Regions from separate parts of the Sorangium sp. So ce363 genome, predicted to be linked through region 4. Evidence: riboswitches for the same ligand, from Rfam matches in the RefSeq annotation. Region 4 holds a riboswitch; each other region holds the start of a gene.

Region 1 (4,374 bases), 5.1 Mb from region 4:
CGCGGGGCGGCTGACGCGGCTCACTGGCAGGCCTCGCACGCCTCGGGGTTCTCGAGCGCACACGCCACGTCCGCGGCCGCCTTCGCCGGCGGCGCCTGCCCCCAGCCGCCCTCGCGGCGCGGCGCGGCGCCGCCCTCGGGCGTGCGGTCCGGCGCCGCCTCCACGGTCGCCTTGGCGATGCGCGTCGCGGGGCGCGATCGCAGGTAGTACGTCGTCTTGAGCCCCTTCTTCCATGCGTGGAAGTACATGCTCGAGAGCTGACCGATGGTGGGGTTCTCGATGAAGAGGTTCAGCGACTGGCTCTGATCGATGAAGGCCCCGCGATCCGCGGCCATGTCGATGAGCGAGCGCATCGGGATCTCCCACGCCGTCCGGTACACGGCGCGGAGCTCCTCGGGCAGCTCGTCCATGCCCTGGACCGAGCCCTCCGCGAGCTTGAGCCGGGCGCGCACCGCGTCGTTCCAGGCGCCGAGCCGCTTGAGCTCCGCGACCAGGTAGCGGTTCATCTGCAGGAAGTCCCCGGAGAGCGTCTCGCGCTTGAAGAGGTTGGACACCTGCGGCTCGATGCACTCGTAGCAGCCCGCGATCGACGCGATGGTGGCCGTCGGCGCGATGGCGACGAGCAGCGAGTTCCTGAGCCCCTCGGCGCGGACGCGCGCGCGGAGCGCCTCCCAGCGCGCCGTGTCCTCCGGGACGACGTCCCACGCGTCGAACTGGAGCTCTCCGCGCGCGGCGCGCGTCTCGTCGAACGCCGGGTGTCGCCCCTTCTCCGCCGCGAGGTCCGCGGACGTCGAGAGCGCGTGGTAATACACATCCTCCGAGATCCGCCTCGAGAGCTCACGCGCGGCCGGGGCGTCGAAGGGCAGGCGCATCTGGAAGAACACGTCCTGCAGGCCCATGAGCCCGAGCCCGACGGGACGCCAGCGGAGGTTCGATCGCCTCGTCGAGGGGATGGGGTAGTAGTTGAGGTCGATGACGCGGTCGAGCTGGCGGACCGCGGTCCGCACCGTGCGCGCGAGCTTCTCGAAGTCGACCGCGACCGCGCCGTCCGCCAGCGTGACCGTGTGGCGAGCGAGGTTGATCGAGCCCAGGTTGCAGACGGCCGACTCCTCGTTCGAGGTCACCTCCAGGATCTCGGTGCAGAGGTTCGAGAGGTGGACGATCCGGCCCGGCAGCGCCGTCTGGTTGCAGGCGCGGTTCGACTTGTCCTTGAACGTCATCCAGCCGTTGCCCGTCTGCGCGAGCGTGCGCATCATCCGCGCGTAGAGCTCGCGGGCCTTCATCGTCTTCTTGGCGAGGCCCGCCCGCTCGGCCTCGACGTAGCGACGATCGAACTCCTCACCGTAGAGATCGGGGAGATCGCGCACGTCCTTCGGGTCGAACAGGCTCCATTCACCGTCGGCCTCGACCCGCTTCATGAAGAGGTCCGGGACCCAGCTCGCGAGGTTCAGGTTGTGCGTGCGCGCCGCCTCGTCGCCCGTGTTGTCGCGCAGTGAGAGGAACTCCTCGACGTCGGCGTGCCACGGCTCGAGGTAGACGCAGCAGGCGCCCTTGCGCTTGCCGCCCTGGTTCACGGCCGCGACGGACGCGTCGAGCGTCTTGAGCCAAGGCACGATCCCGCTGGAGTGCCCGTTGGTGCTCTCGATGAGCGAGCCGCGCGACCGCACCCGGTGGTAGGCGAGCCCGATGCCGCCCGAGAACTTCGAGAGCATCGCGACGTCGGTGTAGCGCTGGTAGATGGTCTCGAGGTGATCGTCCGGCGAGTCGAGCAGAAAGCAGCTCGAGAGCTGCTCGTGGCTCGTCCCGGAGTTGAACATCGTCGGTGAGCTCGGCAGGTAATCGAGCGACGAGAAGAGCCGGTAGAGCTCGATGGCCTGCGCCGCCGTCTCGGACAGCGCGCACGCGATGCGCAGGAAGAACTGCTGCGGCGTCTCGATGACGAGGCGCGTCTCGGGGTGCTTCAGCAGGTAGCGGTCGTAGAGGGTCCGCAGGCCGAAGTACTCCAGCTCGTTGTCCCGCCCCGGCTCGATGGCGTCGTTCAGCTTGCGGGCGTTCTGCGCCACGAAGCCGTGGAGCCGATCGTTGATGAGGCCCAGCCGCCGCCCCACGGCGATGGACTGCGAGAACGCGTGGATCTCCTGATTGCGGACTTCCTTGTCGATGTACGTGGCGAGCAGGCGCGCCGCGAGCTTCGCGTACTGGGGCTCATCGGCGATGAGCGACGCCGCCGTCTGGATGGAGAGCTGATCGAGCTCGCGCGTCGTCGCGCCGTCGTAGAGGCCGCTGATGGTCTTTGTCGCGACGCGGAGCGCGTCCACGTCGGACAGGGCCGCGCAAGAGCGGCTCACCGCCCGGACGATCTTGTTGACGTCCACGGGCTCGCTCGACCCGTTCCTCTTCTTCACCCGCATCGTCGTGTGCGGGAGCGTCTCCTCCGCGCCGGCGCTCGTCATGGCGGGCGCGTGGGGTGCGTGGAGCGCGCGCAACGGCGCCGCGCCGTTGCTCTTCACCAACGGTTCGTTCAGCATGGCATCCTCCTCGTCGTGCTCGTTCCGAGCGGTCCCGGACCGCTCGCGTCGATGCCGCGAGAGCGAAGAAGCCAGCCGATGCGCGCGGGTGCGCCAGGCTCTCTGGAGGAGCCATCGGACCGACCGCTCGCCCCCGCGGGCGAAAGGAAGACAGCGCGGGAGGGGGTCGGAACCGGGACAAGCGCGAGAGTCTGCGCCAGCTCGGACCTACCCGCCTCCCTCGAGGCTTCCAGGTCAAACCGGCGCTGGATGTCTCTCCTGCGCAGGATGTTGGCAGGTCTTCGGGCTCACGAGCGCTCCGGCTCTCGCCGGATTCCTACGGTCCACCGCTTCCCAGCCCGAGGGCCAGTGCGCGTCGTGGAGATCGTTCTCGCTTACCGCTGCGGGGCAGCCCCGGATTCACACCGGGTTCCCTTTTGAGCCCCGGGCCGAAGCCCGAGGCACCAACATGGGCACTACATATGGTGGTGCAGTGAGTCGGTCAAGCGAGATGTTGTGGGGGAGCTCCTTTGCTCGGTTGCACGCTCGATTGCATGTTCAGTTGCATGGTTGCGTGGTCGACGCTGGCGGCGCGCGCCGTCGCGGGCCACAACCCGGGCATATGCCGCTCAGCGAAGCGCGTCCGGCCGATCCGCTCGACGACCTCGTCGCGCTCCTGCGCGGCAAGCGGATCGTGGCGCTCACGGGCGCGGGGTGCAGCACCGAATCCGGCATCCCGGATTATCGAGGGCCCGAGACGCGGCGCCGCGCGCGGAACCCGATCCAGGGGCGGGAGTTCTCCCGCTCGGCCGAGATCCGGCAGCGCTACTGGGCGCGCGCCGTGATCGGCTGGGAGCGGTTCTCCAGGGCCGAGCCGAACCCCGCCCACCGCGCCCTCGCGCGGCTCGAGCAGGCGGGGCAGCTCGATGGCCTCATCACGCAGAACGTCGACGGCCTCCACCAGGCCGCGGGCAGCCGTCGCGTCATCGAGCTGCACGGGACGCTCTCCGAGGTCGCCTGCCTCGCGTGCGGCGCGATGGAGCGGCGCGCCGCCCTCCAGGAGCGGCTCCTCGCGCAGAACCCCGGCTGGCTGCGCCTCGCGGCCGACGTCGCCCCCGACGGCGACGCCGACCTGCCCGCCGAGCATGTGGCGGGCTTCCGGGCGCCGCCGTGCCTCCGCTGCGATGGGCCGCTCAAGCCGCGCGTCGTCTTCTTCGGCGAGAACGTGGCCCGGCCGATCGTCGACGCGGCGTTCGCGCTCGTGGACGCGGCGGACGCGCTCCTCGTCGTCGGCTCGTCGCTGGCGGTCTTCTCGGGCTACCGCTTCGTGCTGCGCGCCGCGCAGCGAGGCACCCCGATCGCCATGATCAACCTCGGCTCCGCGCGCGGCGAGGAGCTCGGCGCGCTGAAGATCGAGGCCCGGGCCGGCGAGGTGCTGCCGCGCCTCGCCGAGGCGCTCGGCGCCGGCGCCACCGCGGCGCCCCGCTGAGGCGCCGAGCGCCGGCGCACGCGCGGCGCTGGCATCACCCGCGCCGGTACATCACGTCGCTGCGGAGGACGTACTTGCTCCCCCGTGTCACGGCGGCGCCGCGGTGGAGCCGGCGGTGCTCGAACAGGAGCGCCATCCCGCGCCGCGGGGCGATGCTCCGGCCGCCCCAGAAATCGGTCGTGCCGCCCTCGAAGTCGTCGTTCAGGTAGATCATCGCGGTGAACAGGCTCCGCTCGCCGCCGGATCGCACGAACGACCCGTCGCCGTGCCAGTTGAAATATTCGCCCTCGGTGTAGCGATAGTAGCGGAATCGCTCGTTCAGCCCGACGGCGCGGTGGAGGCCGAAGCTCGGCGGCGTCCAGGGCGCGAGCCGCTCCC
Region 2 (4,374 bases), 5.1 Mb from region 4:
GATCTCGGCGCGCCGGTGCGCTGGCAGGGCCAGCACGGGGAGCGCCCCGAGCCGGAACAGCGCGAAGCACACCTCGAAGAACTCCGCGATGTTCGGGAGCTGGACGACGACGCGATCCCCCGGCCGGAGCCCGAGGTGCAGCAGGCCCGCGGCGAGGCGATCGGCGCGCCGATCGAGCTCACCGTAGCTCAGCCGGCGATCGCCGCTGACGAGCGCGATCCGATCCGGGTGCCGCGCGGCCCGCTCGCGGAGCAGGCGCCCGAAGGTCTCGCCGCGCCAGTAGCCGGCGCGCCGGTAGAGATCGGCCATCTCGGCCGGCCACGGAGTCCAGCCGTCGAGCGCCTGCGTTCGCGCCTGCGCGGGCGCCTGCCGGCTCTCCTCCGGAGCGCTCATGCCATCTCCGGCGCCTGGTTGAGGCCGAGCGCGTTCAGCATGGTCCCGAGCTTGGCGGTGGTCTCGGCGAGCTCGTGCTCGCCGTTCGAACCGATGACGATCCCGGCCCCGGCATAGAGGCGGAGCGCCCGGCCGGCGACGTCGGCGCAGCGGATGACGACCGCCCACTCGCCGTCGCCGCTCGCGTCGGACCAGCCCACGAGCCCCGTGAAGAACCCGCGATCGAACCGCTCGATCGCCTCGATGGCGTCGCGGGCGCGGTCCGTGGGGTATCCGCACACCGCGGGGGTCGGGTGCAGCGCGGTGGCCAGCTTCATCGAGGAGATCGAGAGATCGCGCAGCTCCCCGGTGAGCCGGCTCGACAGGTGCCACAGCGTCGGGGTCTGCGTGAGCGAAGGCTCGTCGGGGACGCTCAGGCGCCGGCAGAACGGCCGGAGCGCGGCGGCGACGGCGTCGACGACGATCGCGTGCTCGTGCCGGTCTTTCTCGGACGCGAGCAGGGCGATCGCCCGCCGGCGGTCCTCGTCGGGGTCCGGGCTGCGGACCGCGGAGCCGGCGAGCGGATTGGCGATCACCCGGAGCCCGGAGCGGGACAGGAGCAGCTCCGGGCTCGCGCCGATGAGCGTCCGCGCGCGCGAGGTCGGGACGCCGCGCTCCGCGCTGGAGAGCCCCGCGGTCGGATCCGAGAGGTTGGCGGCGAAGGTGTAGCCGTTCCGGTTCTGGTGCGAGAGGCGCTGGAGGACGAGGCGGAGATCGACCGGCTCTCGCAGGACCATCTCCAGCATCCTGGAGAGGACCACCTTGCTCAGCGCCTCGGACCGCATCAGGCCCACTGCCGTCTCGACGCCGCGCACGTAGTCGCGGGGCTCGGGGACCTGGCGCAGCTCCTGGATGGTGATCGGCAGGTGCGACCGCGGCGATTCCGACGTGTGGTTGAGCGGGCCCGCGCTCTGGATCGCCCTCGGCACGATGAGGTGCGCCGGCGACGTGCTGTTGAACGGCACCGCGCCGACCACCATGGGGAGGCCCTGGCCGGCCCTCGACGCCGCCGCGAGCACCCTCGTGACGCGGTCCGCGAGGCGGTCGCCCTGATCCGCGCCGTTCGGCTCGAGGATCATGTCGTGTACGCCCTGCGCGAGGAGGGTGCGTGTCGGCGACGCGAAGAAGAACGCCGACTCAGGGGTGTATTGCTTCAACAGCTGCCCTGCGTTCACCGCGGGCAGCGCGACAGAGGCCGGTATCGAGATGGAACTCGTCACATTCAGCTCCGATGGGCGTCGAGAGCCACGTGGGCTCGGATCATCGGGCGCTGGACGTCAGGTCTCGGGCCGCTCGTTTCTGGTAACTGATAAAGAAAATCAGTTTCAAGTAACTCTTGGCACGCGCGTGCAAGACTGTCAAGGGACTCCCGGTTCTGTCTCGGGTGTGCATCGCCGGTGGGCCCGTGGACGGGGCGCTCCGGGCCTTCGCTTCTGCGTTGACATCCTGCGTGACGGGTGCGACGAGTCGCCCCGCCATCGGTGCTCGTCCGGCCATCCCCTGGCGAGCTGAAAAGGGAACCCGGTGAGAATCCGGGACTGCCCCCGCAGCGGTGAACGGGAACGACCATCACCAAGAAGCACTGGGCATGCACCAGAGCAGCCTGGGAAGCGGTGATGTGTAGGAGAGCGACCGGCGACGGCCGCAGCGCCCGTGAGTCCGAAGACCTGCCGAAGGTGCGCGCGCCGGTGCTCTGGCGCGCGTTGACCTGAGCCTTCGAGGGGAAGGCGCGCAGGCTCTCGACCACCTCGCTCGCGCGCGGTGCCGTGGCCCGTCACGCAGCCTCCTCGCTTCGGCTCTCAGCTCACCCGGAGCAGCGCTGGGTCGACGCGGGCAGGCGGCGCGTGAATGGTTGATTCCTCTGATCGTCGGTCGCGTCGGCGCCGGAGCGCCGGCGTGGCGTGCTGGCTCTCGCTCGCCGCCTGCAGCGCCGTGGCGGCCCTGCCGGCCGCCCGCGCCGACGATCCGCGCAGGCCGGAGGCCGAGCAGGAGGCCGGTCGCGCTGCCGCTCCACCGGGGGCAGACCCGCTGGAGGTGCGCGTCGAGGGGGATCGCATGCGCGCGCCCGCGCCGCCCAAGGACAGGTCCGTCGCGGGGTCGGTGCTGGGCCGCGAGCGCCTCACCGGCGCGGGGCTCGGAGCGGCGGACGTGCTCCGCACGCAGCCGGGCGTCCTCATCATCGAGTCGGGCGGCTTCGGCGGGCCGGCGACCGCGGCCCTCCGGGGAGCGACCGCCACGCAGACGCCGGTGTACCTCGCCGGCGTCCGCCTGAACGACGACGTCGTGGGGACGGCGGATCTCTCCCTCGTGCCCCTCTGGCTCATCGAGCGCATCGAGATCTACCGCGGCCACGCGCCCATCGAGGCCGACCGCCTCGGCCCCGGCGGAGCGATCTTCTTCGAGCCGCGGCGGCCTTCCCGGACGACGGCCGGCGCGGGCGCCATGGCGGGCTCGCTCGGCGCGCGGCGCGGGTGGGCGTTCGCCGGCGCCAGCGCGGGCCCGGTGAGCGCGATCGTCGGGGTGAGCGCGGAGGCCGCGGAGAACCGCTACGCGTTCGTCAACGATGGCGGGACGCTCTTCGACGAGAGCGACGACACCCTGGAACGCCGGCAGAACGCCGACGTGCGCACGATCGACGCCTGGGCGCTCGCGCGCGTCGAGCTCGGGGGCGGCGCGATCGTCGACGTGATCGCGAACGGCACCGGCCGCGAGCAGGGCGTGCCGAGGCTCGCGCTCCTGCCGTCCCGCGAGGCGCGGGGGGAGTCGCGGCGCGCGCTGACGTCCGTCGCGGCGCGGGTGCCGTTCGGCGGAGAGGCGCAGCACACGCTCGAGGCGCGCACCTCGTTCATCGAGGCGCGGTCGGAGGTCCATGATCCCCTCTTCGAGCTCGCGCTGCTCACGCCGGAGCTCCGCCTCGCCGGCCGCCGCCTGGAGCAGACGCTCGGGGCGACGCTCTCCTTCGCCGACCGGCTCCGGGTGCGGCCCGTGCTCTCGGTCGCGCGCGAGGGCATCTCGCGCGCGCCGGACGACGTACCGCTCGCGCGGGCGCGGCGCTCGTTCGCGCGCGGCGCCGTCAGCGCGGAGGCGCGCCTCGGCGAGGGGCTCGCGCTGCACGCCCTCGCGAGCGGGGAGTGCCACGCCACCGGGGCGGACCGCGAGCGCCCTTGCGACGTGCTCGTCCCGACCGGGCGGGTCGGCGTGGAGGCGGGGAGCGACCGGCTCCGGCTCCTCGCGACCGTGGGCCGCTACGTCCGCGTCCCGACGCTCGGCGAGGTGTACGGCGTCTCCGGCGTCGTCCACGGCAACGCGGAGCTCGAGCCGGAGTCGGGCGCCACGATCGAGGCCGGGATCCGGGCGCAGACGGGGCGCGGCGCCGTGCTGCGCGGCGCCTTCCTCGACGTGTTCGCGTTCGGGAGCGCGGTCTCCGGGCTCGTCGCGTACGAGCGCTCCGGCCAGGGCTACGTGAACCCGTACAACGTCGGCCGCGCCCGCGTCGTGGGCGCGGAGCTCTTGGCCGGGGTCGAGGTGACCTGGTTCCTCCGCGCCGAGATCGCGGCGACGCTGCTCGATCCGCGGGACACGACGCCGGGGCGGACGACGAGGAACGACCTCCTCCCGTTCCGCTCGCGCCTCGTCGTCGCGCCGCGCCTGCACGCCGAGTGGAAGCGCCCGGGCGGCGCCGTGTTCTCGGGCGCGTCGGGCGAGATCCGGGCCGTGTACCAGTCGAGCCGGTACGCCGATCCCGCCGGGCTCGGCGTGATCGCGGAGCAAGCGACCCTCGACCTCGACGCGGAGGCGAGGTGGCTCGGCGGGCACCTCGCGGTGAGAGGTCGCGTCGCGGATCTCCTGGACGCGCGGCGTACGGATGTCGTCGGGTTTCCGCTCCCGGGACGGAGCGTGTTTTTCACACTGGAGTCAACATGGTGAAGATCAGACTGTTTG
Region 3 (4,374 bases), 900 kb from region 4:
TGATCGTGTCGCCGATCGTGACCGTGTCGAGCCCGGCGATCGCGATCACCTCGCCCGCGACGGCGCTCTCGACCGCGACGCGCTTCAGCCCCTCGTAGGCGTAGAGCATCTTCACGTAGCCGCGCGACTGGCCGCCCTCGCCGAGGAGCGCGACGTCGGCGCCGGACCGGGCGGTGCCGCGGACCACGCGGCCGACCGCGAGCCGGCCCACGTACTCGTCGTGGGTCGTGTTGCAGACGATGACCTGGAGCGGACCGTCGGGGTCGCCGGAGGGGCCGGGGACCCGCTCGAGGATGGTCTCGAAGAGCGGCTCGAGGTCCTTCGCCTCGTGCTCGAGCTCGCGCTTCGCCTGGCCGAGCTTCGCCACGGCGTAGAGCGTCGAGAAGTCCATCTGCGCGTCGCTCGCCTCGAGGTCACAGAAGAGGTCGAACACCTCGGAGAGCACCTCGTGGGCGCGCGCGTCGCTCCGGTCGATCTTGTTGATGACCACGATGACCGGGAAGCCGCGCTGGAGGCACTTCGAGAGCACGAAGCGCGTCTGCGGCAGCGGGCCCTCGGCGGCGTCGACGAGGAGGAGCGCCCCGTCGGCCATCATGAGCGTGCGCTCGACCTCGCCGCCGAAGTCGGAGTGGCCGGGCGTGTCGACGATGTTGATCTTGACCCCGCGGTACCGGATGCTCGTGTTCTTCGCGAGGATGGTGATGCCGCGCTCCCGCTCGAGGTCGTTCGAGTCCATGACGCGCTCGGCCACGACCTCGTTCTCTCGGAAGGCGCCCGACTGGCGGAGCATGTGATCGACGAGGGTCGTCTTCCCGTGGTCGACGTGGGCGACGATGGCGATGTTGCGGAGATCGTTACGGGGCATATACGGCGGCGGCCGTGTAGCACGCGACCCACGGAGGAGCGAGCCCATCCTCGCTAGAGCCCGAACGTTCGGCCTGCACGGCAGGCCCGCGTCGAGGCGCTCGGATGGAGAGCGCGAGGCGCGCGCATGGCGCGAGAGCGGCGCGCGTCGAGCGGGCGAGCGGAGCGGTAGCGATTGACAGCCGAAGGCGCACGGCCATAGGGTGCGCGCCGTGCTGGTGCCCGGGCGTTCGCCTGGGCCGAAGAGGGAACCCGGTGAAACTCCGGGGCTGCCCCGCAGCGGTAAGCGAGAACGACCTCCACCCCAAGCACTGGCCCGACGAGGGCTGGGAAGCGGTGGACAGTAGGGAGCCGGTCAGACCGGAGCGCTCGCGAGCCCGAAGACCTGCCAGCGCCCGGCGGCGGGAGACATCCGGCGCCGGTTCGACCTGGGAGCCTCGAGGGAGGCGGTGAGGTCCGAGCCGGTGCAGCTCTGCCTCTGCCACGTCCCGGATACCGAACCGCCCCCCGCGTCGCCTTCCGGTCGCCCGCGGGGGCGAGAGGTCGGTCCAGCGCACCGTGCGCTGGCCAGCCATTTCGTCCTCGCGGAGCTCGACGCGAGCGGCCCGACGCCGCTCCGCGCGATTGCGGCGAAGGAGGACACGAATGCTGCGCGAGACGGTCACGACGAGCCACGGGCGCCGCCATCCATTTCACCTGCTCGCCGCGTTATCCATGGTGCTGGCCGCCGCGCGGCCCGCGCGCGCCGAGGGCGACACCCCCGAGTCGCCCGCTGCCCCGCCGGAGGCCGCCGCTGCAGAGCCCACCGGCGAGGGCGCGCCCGCGGGCGACGCCGCGATCGAGGTCACGATCCAGGCGGAGAAGCCGGGCAGCGAGGCCGCGTCGCGCGTCTCCGTCGGACACCGGGAGCTCGAGCTCAGGCCGAGGCTCCGGCCGGGCGACATCCTCGAGTCGGTCCCCGGGCTCTTCGCCGTGCAGCACGCGGGCGGCGGCAAGGCGAACCAGTACTTCCTCCGCGGATTCGACGCGGATCATGGGACCGACGTCGCCTTCTTCGTCGACGGCGTGCCCGTCAACATGGTCAGCCACGGCCACGGCCACGGCTTCACCGATCTCTACTTCATGATCCCGGAGCTCGTGACAGGGCTCGACGGGTACAAGGGGCCTTATTACGCGAGCATCGGCGACTTCGGTACGGCGGGCGCCGTCAACCTGCGCTTCGCCGAGAAGCTCGAGGAGAGCTACGCGCAGGTCAGCCTGGGGCAGTACGGTATCCAGCGCGGCCTCGTCCTCGCCTCGCCGGATCTCGGCGACGCGTGGCGCGCGGTGGCCGCGGCGGAGATCTACCGGAACGACGGGCCGTTCCTGAGCCCGGAGCGGCTCGAGCGCTTCAACGTGTACCTGCGGGCCACGCACGATCTCGACAACACCGGGAAGATCCAGATGACCTGGATGTCGTATGGATCGACCTGGCACGGCTCCGGCCAGATCCCCGCGCGCGCCGTGTGCGGCGAGGGCGAGCAGGGCGGGTTGAACCCGCCGCCGTCGGCGTTCGGACAGCCGTGCATCGACCATTTCGGCGCCGTGGATCCGACCGAGGGCGGGGCGACCGAGCGGCACATGGCGTCCGTCGCGTACTCGACCGCGTGGCGGGACGCCGATCTGAGCGCGCTGGCCTACCTCGTCCGCTACCGCTTCACGCTGTACTCGAACTTCACCTTCTTCAGCGAGGACCCCGTCCACGGCGACCAGATCGAGCAGAACGACGACCGCACGGTCGGCGGCGCCGATCTCCGCTTCCGCAGGCAATACGAGATCGGCGGGGCGAGGTTCACGACCTCGCTCGGCGCGCAGATCCGCGCGGACGCGATCGACAAGTCCCTCCACCACGACGAGGCGCGCGAACGGATCGAGGAGAAGAGCAGGACCCACGTCGATGAGAGCCAGATCGGCGTCTACGTCGAGCAGGACGCCCGGCTCCGGCGCTGGCTCCGCGTCGTGCTCGGGGCGCGCGCGCAGTGGATCGACGTCAACGTGGACGATCCGGGCGAGGACCTCGAGGCGGCGGGGAACAGGTCGAGCGGCGCCCGGGGACAGATGCAGCTGCTCCCGAAGCTCACGGCGATCGTGTCGCCCGTCGAGGGGGTCGATCTCTTCGCCCACTTCGGGCGGGGCTTCCACTCGAACGACGCGCAGGGCGTGGTGCTGGGGCAGGGGGCGGCGACGCTGATCACGCCCGCGACGGGCTACGAGGTCGGCCTGCGGGTCGCGCCCTTGCGCGGGCTGTCGCTGAGCGGGGCCGCGTTCCTGCTCGACCTGGACTCGGAGCTGGTCTGGAGCGGCGACGCGGGCGCGACCGAGGCGTCGGGGCAGACGCGGCGCTACGGGATCGAGATCGGCGGGCGCTACCGGCTCCGGAGCTGGCTCTTCGCGGACGTGGACGCGACCTTCACCCGCGCGCGCTTCCGCGAGAACGCCGGCAACGCGAGCGCGGTCGCCCTCGCGCCGACCCAGACGCTGACCGCGGGCGTCGGCGTCCGCCCGACGCTCGGCGCGTTCACGCCGTTCGCGGCGCTGCGGGTCAAGGCGATCGGCGCTCGGCCCGCGACCGAGGACGAGTCGCTCACCGCCGAGGGGTTCACGGTCGTCGACGCCAACGCCGGGCTGCGGTGGAAGAACGTCGAGGTGGCCGTGGACATCCAGAACCTCTTCGACACGACGTGGCGAGAGGTCCAGTTCGCGAGCGAGTCGCGGCTGCAGTACGAGCCGGCCGCGGTCACCGGGATCCACTACTCGCCGGGGTGGCCGTTCACCGCGATCGGGCGGGCGACGCTGTACTGGGAGTAGGCGCAGCGCCGGCTCATGTCCGGCGGAGGTCCTCGCGCAGCGCGTCGAGCGATGCCCGGAACGCGGCTTCGCTCACGGCGGCGCCCGTCGCCAGGGGCAGGAGCTCTGCGAACATCTGCCAGGCTTCCCGGATGTCACATACCCTGTGCGGATAACGCTGACGGGCAATGAGCGTGAGCCCTGTCACGACGCTGCGAACCATCGCCGCCTGGAACCCCGAGCCCTCGAAGACGACCGCTGAGCACCTGATGGTTGCGCTCGCCTCCGCGAGGAAGCTCGCGATCGCCCTGCGCGCGGGCGCCGGCGGCAACGACGCCCCGCTCTCGACGAGGGTGAGCAGCCCTATGCCGCGCGGGTGCTTCTTCGCGAACTCCGCGCACGCGTCCCGCAAGTGGCGCGCGCCGTCCTCGGTCGTCTCGCGGCGCCAGATGACACAGAAGATCTGGTGCCAGGAAGCCAGGACGTAGTCCGGTTGTCTGGTGACCAGGTGCCAGGGGTCAGGATGCATGATCGTGCTCGTTCTGGAGCGGTCGCAGCGGAGATGCTCGCGGTTGCCTCAGGGTACACCGGCCAGGGTACACCGGCGTTTCTTCGCCCGCGACACGGCCGCACACCAACTCGAGCGTGAGCCACCGGGCGTCGGCAACGGATCGGCGCCGCGCG
Region 4 (4,374 bases):
GCGCTCCAGCGTCCGGAGCGCCACGACGCCCGCGACGGCGCCGGCCGAGCGCGCGGCGGCGCCGGGGCGGGTGAACCCACCGCGGAGCGCGGCCGCGCTCCACGCGCTGTCGGCCGCGCGCTGGAGCACGCCGGCGAAGCGCCGCGTCAGCGCGAGCAGCTCGACAAGGGCCGCGGGGACGCCGAGCCCGGCGAGCGCCGCCTCGATCTCGGCGGGCGCGGCGGCGCCGGCGAGCCACCGGAGCACCGCGGCCGCCGCGAGGACGCGCGCGCCGATGGCCACGGCGCGGCGGGCCCCCTCGGCCGTGATCGCGTCGGCCGGGAACGGCGCGCCGGGGAGGAGCGGCGCCCCCGGCGTGAGCGCGAGCGCGAGCGCCGCCGCGACCGCTCCGATCCACGCGGCGGGCGCGGCGGCGCGGAGGACGGCGCGCGCCGGCGTGCCCTGGAGGCGGAGGGCCGCGCACGCGAGCAGGAGCAGCGCGGCCGGCGTGACGGGCGAGCGCGCGCCCGCGGCGACGCAGCACGCCGCCACGGCGGCCCCGAGGCGGAGCCGGGCGTCCACGTCGCGGAGCCGCGCGGGCGGGTCAGTCCGCACGGAGGCCTTCGCCGCCGGCCTTGCCCGCGGGCGCGCCCGCGCGCTCGACGAAGAGCACGCGCGAGAAATAGCCGAGGGCGAAGCCGGCGAGGAGCCCGGCCCAGAGGAACGCGAACAGCAGGAGGTCGCCCTCGAGGCCCGCGAACAGCGGCCCCGTGTCGTGGCGCCCTGCGTCCTCGGCGACGCGGCGCACCACGGCCTCGTCGACGCCGTCCCAGGACGCGTTGCCGCAGGCGGCGAGCCAGAATGAACCGGCGAGCTGGAGCGCTGCCGCGCACGCGCGCCGCGCGAGCGGCGCTGGCAGCGGGCGCTGTCCGAGCCGCCGCTTCACGACGCCCCCGGGGCGAGCCGGACGACCTGGAGTCGGTCCAGGATGTCGGGCCGCCGGGCGCGCAGGAAGGCGAGCGCCCCCGCGGTCATGACGCCCTCGAGCAGGCCGAGCGGGAGCTGGGTGGGGACGAAGGCGAGGGCGACGCCCGTGAACATGGACGTCACCGATCCCTCGCCCGAGAGCCCGAGCGCGAGCGCGAGCGCCGTGGTGGCGTAGGTTGCCCAGTCCGACGTCACGCCCGCGAGGAAGCCCGCGACCCAGAGGTTCGCGCCGCAGCGCCGCGCGACATGGAAGGCGAAATATCCGGTGAAGGCGCCCGCGATGCCCATCGACGCGACGTCGGCGCCGAGCGTGGTGAGGCCGCCGTGCGCGAGGAAGAGGGCCTGGATAAGGAGCGCCACCACGGTGACGAGGACGGTCATCCAGGGGCCGATGAGCACCGCCGCGAGCCCTGTGCCGCACGGGTGGGAGCAGGTCCCGGCGGTCGGCACCGGCACGGGCATGCACGAGATCGCGAAGACGGCGGCCGCGATGAGGCCGACGAACGGCTTGTAGAAGGCGTCCTGCTCGGTGCGGCGCCGGAGCAGGTGGAGGGCGATCGCGACGAAGGGCAGCGCGAGCGCGTTCCAGAAGGCGCACCAGCCGAGCGGCAGGACGCCTTCCGCGAGGTGCATCGCGGCCGCGGGCCGGGGCGCGAGGAGCGTCCCCAGGGACACGGCGGCGATCGACAATGCGCGGCCGTGAAGACCGATTTCGGCGCTCCGGGTGAAGTCCGCACCCGAACGCCACGAAGACGTGCGCAAGCTGCACCTCGTGGGAGGCTCGGGTAGGTCTCCCGGCTCATGGGTTCAGGGAGCTGATCGAGCTCCCAGCGCTGCGTCCACCTTCCCAGGCCTCTTCCAATGGGGCCCAGTGGTCTTCGGAGGCAGCTCCCCACTCACGGTGGCGGGACCGCGCCGGTTTTGCACCGGCTTCCCTGTTATGCCCCGGAGGGCACCCGAGGAATGGATTGTCAGGCCGGTGCTCGGTAATCCCGTTTCGTGCCCGGCGTCAAGGACGTCGCGCCCCGATCGTGGAGGAGGGGGCTCAGCGGGCGCTGCATGCGGCATGGCATGTCAGACGAGCTCCCCGTCGAGCGCGGGCCAGCTCCGCCTCGCGCGTCGGCCGCGTATCGTAGCGGCGCGATCGCGCGAGCCGGGGGCGCGGACCGGGCGAACCCGGGTGCGTCGACCCGGGGGCGCGTGCTTCCGCGTTGCGCGGTCCGGCCCGGCGCGGCCCGCCGCGAGTGCCCTCGTCCGCGGCGTCGGCGCGGCGGTGATGCCTGCGCTGGTGGCACCCTGCCCTCGGGGGGCGCTGCCGAGGCGCACGAGGCCATCGCTGCCGAGGCGCGTCGCGCGCCCGTCGGCGCCCCCCCATCGAGCGGCCATGGGCGCCGACGAGCGATCGAGGCCCTGTCGTGCGGCGGCCCGAGGCCGAGAAATTGACCCAGACGCATCATGCGAAGAGTCGTCGAGCACACGTCTTGAATTATGTCCCCCTTAGATAAAACCTGTTTACTTTGTCGCCGCGCGGGCGCAGCCCCTGTCTCGGTTTGGGCCCGCACGAGGGCCTCTCGTGCGCTTGAATACAGGAGCCGGCGCGTTCCTTCCGCAGTGTGCTTTGTTCGTCCTGGCTCTTTACTCGGGAGCAGGTGTCCGGTGTACGGCCTGCTGCCTCGTGGCCTCTCTTATTGAAGAGATGAGGGATTTCGTGTTCGCTCGTCTCGGAATGCGAGATGAACGCTGCGCTGGGCGCTGTCTCTGGTGGAGGGGTATGCCCGGCTCGAACGTGAATCCCCGCAGATCGGGTGTGTGTGGGTCGCGCGCCCGCCTGGCTGCCTTCGCGCCCGGAGCGCTCTGCTCGCTCGGCGTGCACGCGTTGCACTTTGTTATCGACAATGCGCCTGCGGATGCCACAATCTGACTACCGCATGCGCACCGGCGCGGACCCCCCAGCCCGGAGCGCATGCGGTCTTTCTTCTGCACCGTGGCGGACGTTCAAGACTCCGGCGCGGTTTCCCTGCCGCGGTCATTCTGGGCCCCCCTCCAGCGTGATGCGCGGTATTTTTTTTGCCCTCGAGCGCGCGGTTCGCGTCTTCCGAGGCGTCACTTTCCGGTGAACGTGGCCTGCGATTTCGCCAGGAACGCTTTCATTCCGACCTGTTGATCTTCGCTGCCGAAGAGCGCCGCGAATGCCTGGGCTTCCAGCTCGTTGGCGGCGGCGAGGTCGAGGCTCTCGCCGCGCAGGAGGACGCGCTTGGCGGCGGCGACGGCGAGCGGGCCGCGCGAGGCGATCTTGAGGGCGGTCTCGTGGGCGCGCGCGAGGAGCTCGGTCGCTGGGAAGACGGCGTTGACGAGCCCGATCGACAGCGCCTGCTGGGCGGTGATCATGTCACCTGAATAGACGAGCTCGCGCGCGCGTCCGGGCCCGACCCGTCGCAGCAGCCGCTGGGTCCCGCCGAACCCCGGGATGACGCCCAGGTTCACCTCGGGCTGGCCGAGTTTGGCGCCTTCGGCGGCGTAGATGAAGTCGCAGGCGAGGGCGAGCTCGCAGCCGCCGCCCAGCGCGAAGCCGTTGACGGCGGCGATCACGGGGAAGGGGGCAGTCTCGATGAGCTCGGCGAGCCGGTGGCCTGCGTCGGCGAACCGCTTCGCGGCGATGCTGTTCATGGCCGCCATCTCCGCGATGTCGGCGCCGGCGACGAACGCCTTGCCGGCGCCGGTCAGCACCGCCGCGCGGACCTCGTTGCCCTCGGCGGGCGCGAGGAGGTCGCGGAAGGCCGTGGTGAGCTCGCCGAGGACGGCGGGGTTCAGGGCGTTGAGTTTGTCGGGCCGCTGGATGGTCACGGTGGCGACGTGATCCGCGCGCTCGACGGCGACGAACTGGAGCGTACCGCGAGCAGGGGCCCCCGGCTGCTGTTCTTGAGCGGTCATGGAGCGTGGTTAGCAGCGCCCCGCGCCGGGGGGAAGCGCCTGCCGTGGGCCAGGGAAGGCGTCATTCCGTGTCCTCCCGATCCCGCTGTGTCGAGGCCGTTGCCGAGCCGACGAGCGAGCGATTTCCAGGCGAGCGATTTCCGGAGGAGTCGCGCGCCTGTTCCGGGACACGGCCCTTCGCTCGATGATCCGAACTCACCGCTTGAGTGCGGGTGCGCGCGACATGACGGTCCTGCCGCGAGCCCGCGTGCAATCGTGGGCAGCCGGGCAGACCGCCCGTCCTCCGAGCCGCACACCCGTGTTCGCCTCGCGCGGCTACCGTCGTCGTTCCCCCGTCATCATCCCCCTGGAGAGAGCCAGGGAGGGAGGGGGTGCCGCGCGGGGGGCCGGCGGGGTAGGGCCCCACGAACCCGAGCGCCGGCCTGCTCCGTGCGACGCCCTCCCGGATCGGCCCTGCCGTTCAGCCGGCCATAGCCC

Evidence for each region. Region 4 has a riboswitch for cobalamin ahead of WMF12_RS01305 (energy-coupling factor ABC transporter permease). Riboswitches for the same ligand answer to the same signal wherever they lie in the genome.
Region 1: linked by a shared signal. The riboswitch ahead of WMF12_RS20615 (ribonucleoside-diphosphate reductase subunit alpha) and the one ahead of WMF12_RS01305 (energy-coupling factor ABC transporter permease) in region 4 are both predicted to bind cobalamin.
Region 2: linked by a shared signal. The riboswitch ahead of WMF12_RS20630 (TonB-dependent receptor domain-containing protein) and the one ahead of WMF12_RS01305 (energy-coupling factor ABC transporter permease) in region 4 are both predicted to bind cobalamin.
Region 3: linked by a shared signal. The riboswitch ahead of WMF12_RS04600 (TonB-dependent receptor) and the one ahead of WMF12_RS01305 (energy-coupling factor ABC transporter permease) in region 4 are both predicted to bind cobalamin.

Annotation. Positions count from the first base shown of each region.
Region 1 is NZ_CP150333.1:5,410,662-5,415,035, reverse strand. Features, by position in the region: gene WMF12_RS20615 (ribonucleoside-diphosphate reductase subunit alpha) at 21-2,528, opposite strand; cobalamin riboswitch at 2,784-2,991, opposite strand; gene WMF12_RS20610 (NAD-dependent protein deacetylase) at 3,130-3,996, shown strand; gene WMF12_RS20605 (prolyl hydroxylase family protein) at 4,031-4,374, opposite strand, start outside.
Region 2 is NZ_CP150333.1:5,417,277-5,421,650, reverse strand. Features, by position in the region: gene WMF12_RS20640 ((2,3-dihydroxybenzoyl)adenylate synthase) at 1-393, opposite strand, end outside; gene dhbC (isochorismate synthase DhbC) at 390-1,652, opposite strand; cobalamin riboswitch at 1,895-2,121, shown strand; gene WMF12_RS20630 (TonB-dependent receptor domain-containing protein) at 2,329-4,359, shown strand; gene WMF12_RS20625 (YncE family protein) at 4,353-4,374, shown strand, end outside.
Region 3 is NZ_CP150333.1:1,226,164-1,230,537, forward strand. Features, by position in the region: gene typA (translational GTPase TypA) at 1-913, opposite strand, end outside; cobalamin riboswitch at 1,064-1,271, shown strand; gene WMF12_RS04600 (TonB-dependent receptor) at 1,510-3,711, shown strand; gene WMF12_RS04605 (hypothetical protein) at 3,725-4,219, opposite strand.
Region 4 is NZ_CP150333.1:321,735-326,108, forward strand. Features, by position in the region: gene WMF12_RS01295 (CbiQ family ECF transporter T component) at 1-594, opposite strand, end outside; gene WMF12_RS01300 (hypothetical protein) at 584-925, opposite strand; gene WMF12_RS01305 (energy-coupling factor ABC transporter permease) at 922-1,635, opposite strand; cobalamin riboswitch at 1,734-1,941, opposite strand; gene WMF12_RS01310 (enoyl-CoA hydratase/isomerase family protein) at 3,070-3,897, opposite strand.